3 regions of the Shewanella psychrotolerans genome follow, and region 1 is predicted to be linked to each of the others. Evidence: predicted binding sites of a transcription regulator. Region 1 holds the regulator's gene; each other region holds the start of a gene.
The links. Region 1 encodes LexA, which represses DNA repair genes until DNA is damaged. Its sites were predicted from a motif close to TACTGTATNNNNATACAGTA; they were not measured.
Positions count from the first base shown of each region.

Region 2: the regulator LexA is predicted to act here: its motif matches at 1,588-1,607, upstream of recA (recombinase RecA).
Region 3: the regulator LexA is predicted to act here: its motif matches at 1,494-1,513, upstream of recG (ATP-dependent DNA helicase RecG).

Region 1 is NZ_CP080419.1:122,958-126,248, forward strand. It holds gene coxB (cytochrome c oxidase subunit II) at 1-975, opposite strand, end outside; gene K0I62_RS00565 (cell division inhibitor SulA) at 1,370-1,879, opposite strand; gene lexA (transcriptional repressor LexA) at 1,876-2,493, opposite strand; gene yrfG (GMP/IMP nucleotidase) at 2,617-3,285, opposite strand.
Region 2 is NZ_CP080419.1:1,193,954-1,197,244, reverse strand. It holds gene K0I62_RS05305 (regulatory protein RecX) at 1-405, opposite strand, end outside; gene recA (recombinase RecA) at 419-1,480, opposite strand; gene mutS (DNA mismatch repair protein MutS) at 1,813-3,291, shown strand, end outside.
Region 3 is NZ_CP080419.1:349,967-353,257, forward strand. It holds gene recG (ATP-dependent DNA helicase RecG) at 1-1,442, opposite strand, end outside; gene K0I62_RS01650 (AMP-binding protein) at 1,737-3,291, opposite strand, start outside.

The DNA of each region.
Region 1 (3,291 bases):
ATGCAACACTATGTCAATATGATCTGAGACAGGTCCTGTGATAATGGGACTGCCAATTAATGAGGGAAATACCCCAGGTAAACCCGCACCATTAGGTTGGTGGCAGGCTGCACAGCGTGCCATGTAAACTTGCTCGCCTTGAGCCATCAGCTCCTCCTTTGAGAGTGTCTGGCTCAGAGAGGCTTTTGCTTGAGCCTCTGCAATGCTGGCTTGCGCTTTTTGGTCTTGTATCCAGTTGTCAAAATCAGCTTCAGAAAGCACTTCGACGACGATAGGCATAAAGCCGTGGTCTTTACCGCAGAGCTCTGCACATTGACCTCGGTAGGTACCGGGTTTATCGATACGGGTCCAAGCCTCGTTAATAAACCCTGGGTTGGCATCTTTTTTCACGGCAAATGCAGGAACCCACCATGAATGGATCACATCCTCTGAAGTCATTAAGAAACGCACTTTTTTATTAATTGGTAGAACGAGCGGTTTATCTACTTCAAGCAGATAGTGCTCGCCTTTGGCTTCACTACCTTCTATCTGTGTTCTTGGCGTTGCAAGCAGGCTGTAGTACTCGATATCATAATCGAAATAGCTGTAATGCCATTTCCATTGGGAACCCGTGATCTTAATGGTCAAGTCTGCATCGCTGGGGTCTTCCATTGCTATCAGGGTTTGTGTTGCTGGAATAGCCATCATGATTAAAATAACGAAAGGAACGATGGTCCATGCAATTTCGACTTTAGTACTTTCATGGAAGTTGGCGGCAACGGCACCTTTAGAGCGTCGATGGTTGATGATCGAATAGATCATCACACCAAAGACCACAATGCCTATGGCACAACAGATGTAGAGAATGGTCATGTGGAGGCCAAACACTCTTCCACTTATCTCTGTAACCCCTTCTGTCATGTTGAGGGGCATATCGGCTGCGAGTATGGGGGGCGTAAACAGCAACGCCAGCAAATAATACAACACTTGCTTCACTAGACTTCTCCTCTGTCAATTGCGAAGGCAACTACAAAGAAGAGCCACACAGTATGTCTCGGCTCTATGCAAACTCTTCGGTTCCCAAAAAAGCAACGATGACTTCAAAGTGCGCTGGTGGTGTAAATGTTATTGCTGGTGGTGACCACGCTTGCACTTACGGCTGAATATATCAGGCTAATTTCAACGAATTGACACAAGAGAAGACTTCTCACGGGCTCAATTGCGTCGACAGCTAAATTGTTCGGATATAACAAATAATCGTTGATATCTACTATTAACTTAATCGGTGTTCAAATATTGATCAAGATCACTTTTATTTTATTTTTCTAAACAAAACAGCGACAAAAAAGCCCCTTGCGGGGCTTTTGTATGGAAAGGAGGAGTAAATCGATTAATGCAATGAACTAAATAAACAGGCTTGTTGTATGCCTAGATCGTCCTGCATACGGGCTGTTACAGGTAAGTGACTATTTGCATCTTCGATAACGACACCCAGTGCTCGAGTGTTTTTGGCGACGATTTGTAAGCGACGATTATCTCTTGCATCGAGCGATTGAGTCCAACTAATCACCGCACTGGATGTACCACTTGTGAGTGCTTTTTCCATCGCCCAAAGTGCTTCGACTTCATCTTTGGTATGCACGAGTAGAATACGATCCATACGAACCCCTGCATCTGCGAGCATCTGTTTATAGCCAATATTCGGTGGGCTGATTAGCACGACCCATTGTCCTTGTTGACTTAATCTAGCTAGCTGTGGTGTTAACGCTTGTAACTCTTGTCTGCCTTGAGTGCTGCTTGACACGGTGGAAATAGTATTTGGGTGGGATGGTTTTAGTTGCTTATTTATATCAACCCACAGACCAGGATGACGTGGCGCATTACCGATTAAATTGTTCATTGCCAGTCTCCGTTGCGAATAACGCCGACCGCTAAGCCTTCAATGCTTAGGCTTTGATTAGCGAGATCAACCACTATAGGTGAGTAATCTTCATTTTCGGCATGCAAATACACGGTGTTGCCTTTCTTTTCAAAACGCTTAACCGTGACATCATCTTCAACTCGAGCGACGACGACTTGTCCATTACGTGCTTGTTCAACTTTATGTACAGCAAGTAGATCGCCTTCTAAGATGCCAATATTCTTCATACTGTCCCCCCGCACTCGTAGCAGGAAGTCCGCACAGGGTCTAAACATATTTGGATCGACCTGATAGTGTTGCTCCACATGCTCTTGGGCTAGTATGGGTTCACCTGCGGCAACTTGACCGATTAGCGGTAAACCGAGTTCTTCAGGTTCATCTTCTTGGGGGAGCTTTATCCCTCGAGATGTTCCTGGCATGATCTCTATACAGCCTTTTTTCGCTAGTGCCTTTAAATGTTCTTCTGCAGCATTAGCGCTCTTAAAGCCTAATCTGTGGGCAATTTCAGCTCGAGTAGGTGGCATGCCTGTGTCGGCTATATTGCGCTTAATTAGCTCTAAAATTTCAGCTTGTCTGGGTGTTAGTGGTCTCATTATCTATCCTGTCTTTCCATACAGTAACTGTTAGTATATACAGTATTTATGGTAGTGCAAGTATTAACCAGCTTTTTGCCTAAAACCATTAGCTATCTCATTTTATTTAACTTGTTCCTATGCTTATCTGTTGGTTAAAAGGCTATTTAATAGATCGTGATAGTCTGCGATTGCTGGGAAGTCGTTAAATGACTTGAGTGGCTTTTGGCTATCGGGGTTTTTAATTCCAAGCAGATAACCAACACCTGCTTTTTGTGCGGCTTGTAAGATCGGCTCACTATCGTCAATGAATAAGCATCGGCTTGGGTCGAGTTGATATTGTGTGAAAAGCGTCTCCCAAAATTGGGGGGCTTCCTTAGGGTACCCCGTTGCATGGCTCGATAGCATATGGTCTAGCCCAGCAGCTAAATCAGTATGTTCAAGTTTTAGTGCGAGGCTGCTTGGATGGGCATTGGTCACCAGTATTCTTGATTTTCCTTGCTCTCCTAAGGCGGTTAGAAATGGCATACTATCTTGGCGCATTTGGATTCTGTCGACAATCGAGCGGTGCAAGGCGATGATATCAAGTTGGAGTTCACGCTCCCAGTAGTCGAGACAATACCACTCTAAGGTGCCAAAGACTTTGTCATAGGCGGCTTCTACTAGGGTTCTTGCGCGCTCGATTGGCAAGTTTTTTTGATGGCTAAGGGTTTGAGGCACTAGGCTGAGCCAAAAGTGATTATCAAAATGCAAATCCAGTAGTGTGCCATCCATATCGAGTAGCACTGTATCTATCTTATTCCATGGAAACATATTGTG
Region 2 (3,291 bases), 1.1 Mb from region 1:
AGTAAAGCCCTGAGCAAGTAAATAACGAGTTCTGCGGGCCCTCTCTTTTTGATCCACGATAGCGCCACTACTAGCAAACTTTTTATCGGCCTTTGTCCTTGCTAACTCAAACCAATCACAGTCACTATTATTGAGCGCAGTTTCAATGGTCTCTTTGGATAACCCCTTCTGCGCCATCGACTGGCGGATCCGATTATGTCCGTGCCCTTTACTGATATGAGATCGCAATAAAAGTGCAGCAAAACGCTGATCATCAAGATATCCATTATCAACACAGCGATCTAACACTGGGTCGATTTCAGTTAGCTCAAAGCCCTTTTGTATCAGCTTGGTTTTTATTTGATGGCGGGAATAGTCGCGGCGGGCAAGTAGCCCAACCGCGATATGCATAGCAGAAGTTGTCATAACAAGTTAAAAGTTAAAACACTTCGCCTGTTTCTAGGTCGATATTTTCATCACTGACGGCTGATTCAACGGCAACTTTAGGGCCGCTCAACAACATAGTACGTAATGCTGTGTCAATTTCTGCAGCAATTTCAGGGTTATCAGTTAAAAACTTACCAGCATTAGCGCGACCTTGACCAATTTTGTCACCTTTATAGCTATACCAAGCACCCGCTTTTTCAATCAACTTATGCGCAACACCTAAATCGACAAGCTCACCAGTACGGTTAATCCCCTGTCCATATAGTATTTGGAATTCCGCTTGTTTAAATGGCGCTGCAATCTTATTTTTAACCACTTTTACGCGAGTTTCATTACCGATAACTTCTTCTCTGTCTTTAATCGCACCAGTACGGCGAATATCTAAGCGAACAGATGCATAAAATTTTAACGCATTACCACCAGTGGTTGTTTCAGGGTTACCAAACATCACACCAATCTTCATACGAATTTGGTTAATAAAGATAAGTAACGTATTTGATTGCTTGAGGTTACCAGCTAATTTACGCATTGCTTGACTCATCATACGCGCTGCTAGGCCCATGTGAGAGTCACCAATTTCACCTTCAATCTCTGCCTTAGGTGTTAACGCTGCAACAGAGTCGACAATAATCACATCGACCGCACCGCTGCGTGTTAATGCATCACAAATTTCAAGCGCTTGTTCACCAGTATCAGGTTGAGAACATAAAAGGTTATCAATATCTACGCCTAACTTTTGAGCATATATTGGATCTAGTGCGTGCTCTGCATCGATAAAGGCACAGACTTTGCCATCACGCTGGGCTGCCGCAATGACTTCTAGAGTTAGTGTGGTTTTACCCGATGACTCAGGGCCATAAATTTCAACGATACGCCCTAGTGGTAAACCACCAGCGCCAAGTGCAACATCTAATGATAGAGAGCCTGTAGAGATAGTCTCAACATCCATAGAGCGGTTTTCACCTAACTTCATGATGGATCCCTTACCAAATTGTTTCTCAATTTGACCTAGAACCGCGTTAAGGGCTTTCTCTTTATTTGCATCTATTTTCATTGTAATGTCCTCTCAATCACAGACGCTGCGCTGTGGTAAATCCGTTAGGATAAAGCGAGTCGTTTAAAAATCACGCAACGCCTTATGTCTCAATATGCAAACTAGTATACTGTACAATCATACAGTATCAAGTACTGTTGATGATTATTTTTTATCAAATTCAAAACAAGCACTTACTTGTTGTTTTCGATTGATCGTTGCTAAATCACACAATTAATAACCATAAATCATTACCCAGCTTAAATTTATTGTTAATATTAGCGACAACATTTTTATCGTAATCTTAGCGTTACTACACTGAGAATTTTTTTGCAGGATACCTTGGGCATTTCATGAACGCAGTTGATATTCAAAGTCTCGAGAAGCATACCCCAATGATGCGTCAATATTTGACGCTAAAAGCTGAAGCACCCGATATGTTGCTGTTCTATCGTATGGGTGACTTTTACGAGTTATTTTATGATGACGCGAAATTAGCGTCAGAGCTATTGGGGATCTCTTTAACTGCTCGTGGAAAAAGTGGTGGCGATCCTATCCCTATGGCTGGGATCCCTTATCACGCAGTAGAGGGCTATCTTGCCAAGTTAGTGCAGCTAAGAACATCGGTAGCCATTTGTGAACAAATTGGCGATCCCGCCACATCAAAAGGGCCTGTTGAACGTAAAATAGTACGAATTGTTACGCCAGGTACACTAACTGACGAAGCCCTACTTCAAGAACGTCAAGATAACCTTTTAGCAGCGGTTTATCATGGAAAAGTCGGTTTTGGCTACGCCACCTTAGACATTTCTTCAGGCCGATTTGTGGTAACAGAGCTTGCCACAACGGAGACATTAGAGGCAGAGCTTCAGCGTACTAATCCCGCAGAACTACTTCACAGTGAAGATTTTAGTGAGATGGCACTAATTAGCGCTTTTCGCGGCAAACGTCGCCGTCCTGAATGGGAATTTGACTACGATACCAGCTACAAACTGCTGCTTGAACAATTTGGCACTAAAGATCTTTATGGATTTGGTTTAGGCGATGTAAGATTATCGATTCAGGCCGCTGGTTGCTTGATGCAATATGTGAAAGATACCCAGCGTACAGCATTACCGCATATCAACGCCATCGTCAGATTTAATCAGTGCGACAGCATCATTTTAGATGCTGCAACACGTAAAAACCTTGAATTAACCAAAAATTTGCAGGGCGGTACCGATAATACTCTTGCTGCTGTGCTTGATAATACAGCAACCCCCATGGGAAGCCGTATGTTACAGCGCTGGATCCATGAACCATTGCGTAACCACAACACAATTAGAGCGCGTCATGATGCAGTTGAAGAACTACTTGAATCTGGTGAATTCGACCAACTAAACGATCAATTAAAAGCGCTTGGGGACGTAGAGAGGATCATCGCTCGTTTGGCACTTCGCAGCGCTCGTCCACGAGATTTTGCAAGGCTGCGCCAAGCCCTATCTTTACTGCCTTCAATTCAGCATTTATTGACCCATTACCAAAGTGCCCATCTGGCCACCTTAGCCAAAAGCCTAGGCGACTTTCCAAACGAACATGATCTATTAAGCCGTGCCATCGTCGATAATCCCCCCATGCTGATCCGTGATGGCGGTGTATTGAAGGAAGGCTATAATTCAGAGTTAGACGAATGGCGGGAGCTGAGTCGAGGCGCGACAGATTATCTCGAAGACTTAGAAGCAAGAGAAAAGCAAGCCACTGGCGCATCCACACTCAAAGTCGGTTATAACCGGGTTCATGGTTATTACATCGAAGTCAGCCGCAGAGAATCTCACTTGGTACCTATTAGCTAC
Region 3 (3,291 bases), 230 kb from region 1:
TTATCATGTAATGCAGCTTGGCGTACGCGCTCAATGACTTCGGAGCGCCTGCTGTCAGACACAGCGACGGTAGTTACAGGTGTTCGTCCAGGTGGCAGTTCATCGATAATGGAGGTATCGAGATCCGCATAGGCTGTCATCGCTAAGGTGCGAGGAATAGGGGTTGCCGTCATGATCAATTGATGAGGATGGAAGCCTTGATTAATGCCTTTTTCCCGCAGCCCTAATCGTTGATGGACACCAAATCTGTGTTGCTCATCGATAATAATGAGTGCCAGTTTATTAAATTCCACTTGCTCCTGGAAAATTGCATGGGTGCCAATCACAATGTGAGCCTCACCGCTTTTGATCTGCGCTAATGATTGGCTGCGAGCCTTACCTTTAAGTTTACCCGCTAGCCAGCCAACGGTTAACCCAAGTGGTTCAAACCAAGCAGCGAAATTAGTCGCGTGTTGTTCTGCCAGCAGCTCTGTCGGGGCCATCATTGCAACTTGATAGCCACTTTCTATGGCTTGCAGTGCGGCTAATGCGGCCACTAATGTTTTACCTGAGCCTACATCGCCCTGCACCAAGCGCATCATAGGATGGTTTAACCCTAAATCGGCAGTGATATCGGCAACAACTCGCTGTTGTGCCCCTGTTGGCCTAAAAGGCAGAGATGCGAGAAACGGATTAAGCAGTTGGCCGGTGGCTGTCATCGAGACTGCCGCGTCATGATTACTGCGCTGTCTCAGTTTTAACATGCTGAGGTTATGGGCGAGCAGCTCTTCTTGGATCAATCTTTGTTGCGCTGGATGAGTGCCTTGATCTAGTTCATAGAGGGCGACGCCAATCGGTGGGCGATGCAATAGTTGCAGCGCGTCATTTAGCGACATCTGATTTGGCTGCAGCTGAGGTGGTAATAGCTCTTTTAGTGCACCATGGGCTAATAACGCGAGTGCTTGGTCGGTAAGCTTTATCCAACTGGCCTGTTTAAGCCCTTCTGTCGTGGGATAGATTGGCGTTAAGGTTTCACTCAAGTTTAGATCACTGTCGGTGTGAAGCACCTTGTACTCTGGATGAATAATTTCTGGATGATGTTTGCCGCGGCGCACTTCGCCATAGGCTCTAATCGTAGCACCATTTTCTAGGCCGTTGCGCTGCGCAACCGAGAAATTAAAGAAGCGTAGCGTCATCATGCCCGTATCATCTCTCACTGTGCAGGTGAGCATGCGCTTACGCCCCTGAATAATTTGTGATGATTGAATCGTGGCTTCTATGGTGCCATAGCTGCCAGGGGAGAGCGCGGCTATCGGGTATATTTGGGTGCGATCTTCGTAGCGTAGTGGTAGATGAAACAGCAGGTCTTGGACTGTTTTTATGCCGAGCTTTTCTAGTCGTTGCGCCATTTTGGTCGCTACGCCTTTTAGCTCAGTTACAGCCATAAGATCGAGTCTATCCACGCTTTATACCTATTTGATTAATTGAGTCATTTAGAAGTTAGATAACTCAATTACTGTAAATATATACATATATTATCAGAGTTTTGTGTGAACGCAATCTTGCCACAATTACCCGCGGTTTACTTTACGGGTTGAGGCTATAGCCATTCCTTTTAACAGCCAGCGAGGGTAGGCTTTCGGCGTTCTTTAGCAACCCAATTTTGCTATATAGAGAGTAAATTTTGTTGACCCAAATAGCCACCCAAATAAAAAGGGCACGTATAAAAACGTGCCCTCTAGATAGATGAATTGAGCTCACTCTATCTCATCTTCCCAGCGCACCTTGCCACCACGAATGCCATCGACCTTTGCACTAAATCTGGCTTCTAATACGTGACGCTTAATTTTTAGTGTTGGTGTTAGCACATCGTTCTCGACATCCCAAGCTTCACTGACCACGACAATGGCATCGACAGTTTCATGAGACTCTAGGTTCGGATTAATGCTGTCTAAGGTTGCCTTTAGTGAGGTGCGAACCTCTTCTCGCGGCTGCAATGCTGCGCCTTCAGATAGCTGCACCAGTGCGATAGGGTGAGGCAAGCCTGAGCCGATAATACAAATGAGTTCGACATGAGGATCTTGTGCCAATTTACGTTCAATTGGCACTGGGGCGATATATTTACCTTTTGAGGTTTTAAAGTTGTCTTTTACTCGGCCAGTGATGGTGACGCAGCCATCGCTATCGATGGAACATAGATCGCCGGTATGGAAAAAACCATCTTCGTCAAAACAGGCTTCAGTTGCTTCAGGTTGTTTGTAGTAGCCTTGCATCAGACCAGGGCTCTTAACTAATAGCTCACCCGTCTCAGCGACTTTAATCTCGCATCCCTCAATAGCATGACCAACGGTACCAATTTTACGAGCATCGAAAGGATGGTTAATAATTGAGTAGGCACTGTTTTCTGTCATGCCCCAAGCTTCACTGATGTTGAGGCCAATTTTATGGTACCAAGCGATCAGTGATGGTGGGATTGGAGCGGAGCCTGATCCCAGCAGGTGACAATGTTCTAGTCCTAAACCTTGGTGGATCTTCTTTTTCACTATGCCGCTAATAATTGGTAACTTGAGCAGGAAGTTAAGTTTGGCATAACCAATCTTATCGATGATATTTTTCTGGAATAGGCTCCACAGCCTAGGCACGGAGAAAAACACCGTGGGCTGTGCACGCTGGACATCAGCAATAAAGCTGTCGAGGCTCTCGACAAAGGCAACGCTGCTACCGGAATAGAAAGAGGAGCCTTCTATCGCAACACGCTCGGTAATATGAGCCAGTGGTAGGTATGATAATAAGCGGTCTTTGCTATCGGTTTTTAGATCGCGAACGACGGCTTTACAGGTCCAGGCATAGCTGTTGAATGTTTGCATTGCTCCTTTTGGTTTACCTGTAGAACCTGAGGTATAGATAATGGTCATTATCTGTTCGGATGTAGGCGCAGGGGCATCAACCAGTGGTTGACCAAGGTTAAGTAAGGTATCCCATTGGTATTGTGCTGGCATGGTGTCGTAGGGCATCGCCATTCTGAGAATATCTCCCCCAACGCCAGCCTCTTGGTCGGCCCAATAATCTAACTTACCGATAAAAATGGCTTTAGCTTCGCTGTGCTCAAGCACATAGCGTATGGTGTCGGCATTTGCAGTGGGGTAAATCGGCACACTGATATAACCACCATGCATTAAAGCAAGATCGGTAATAAACCATTCGGCACAATTTTTCGATAGTACTGCGATTTTATCGCCAGGCTTTAATCCTAAGTGACGCAGGCCGCCAGCGAGCTGTTGCATTTTTTGTTGTACTGCACGCCAGCTAAAA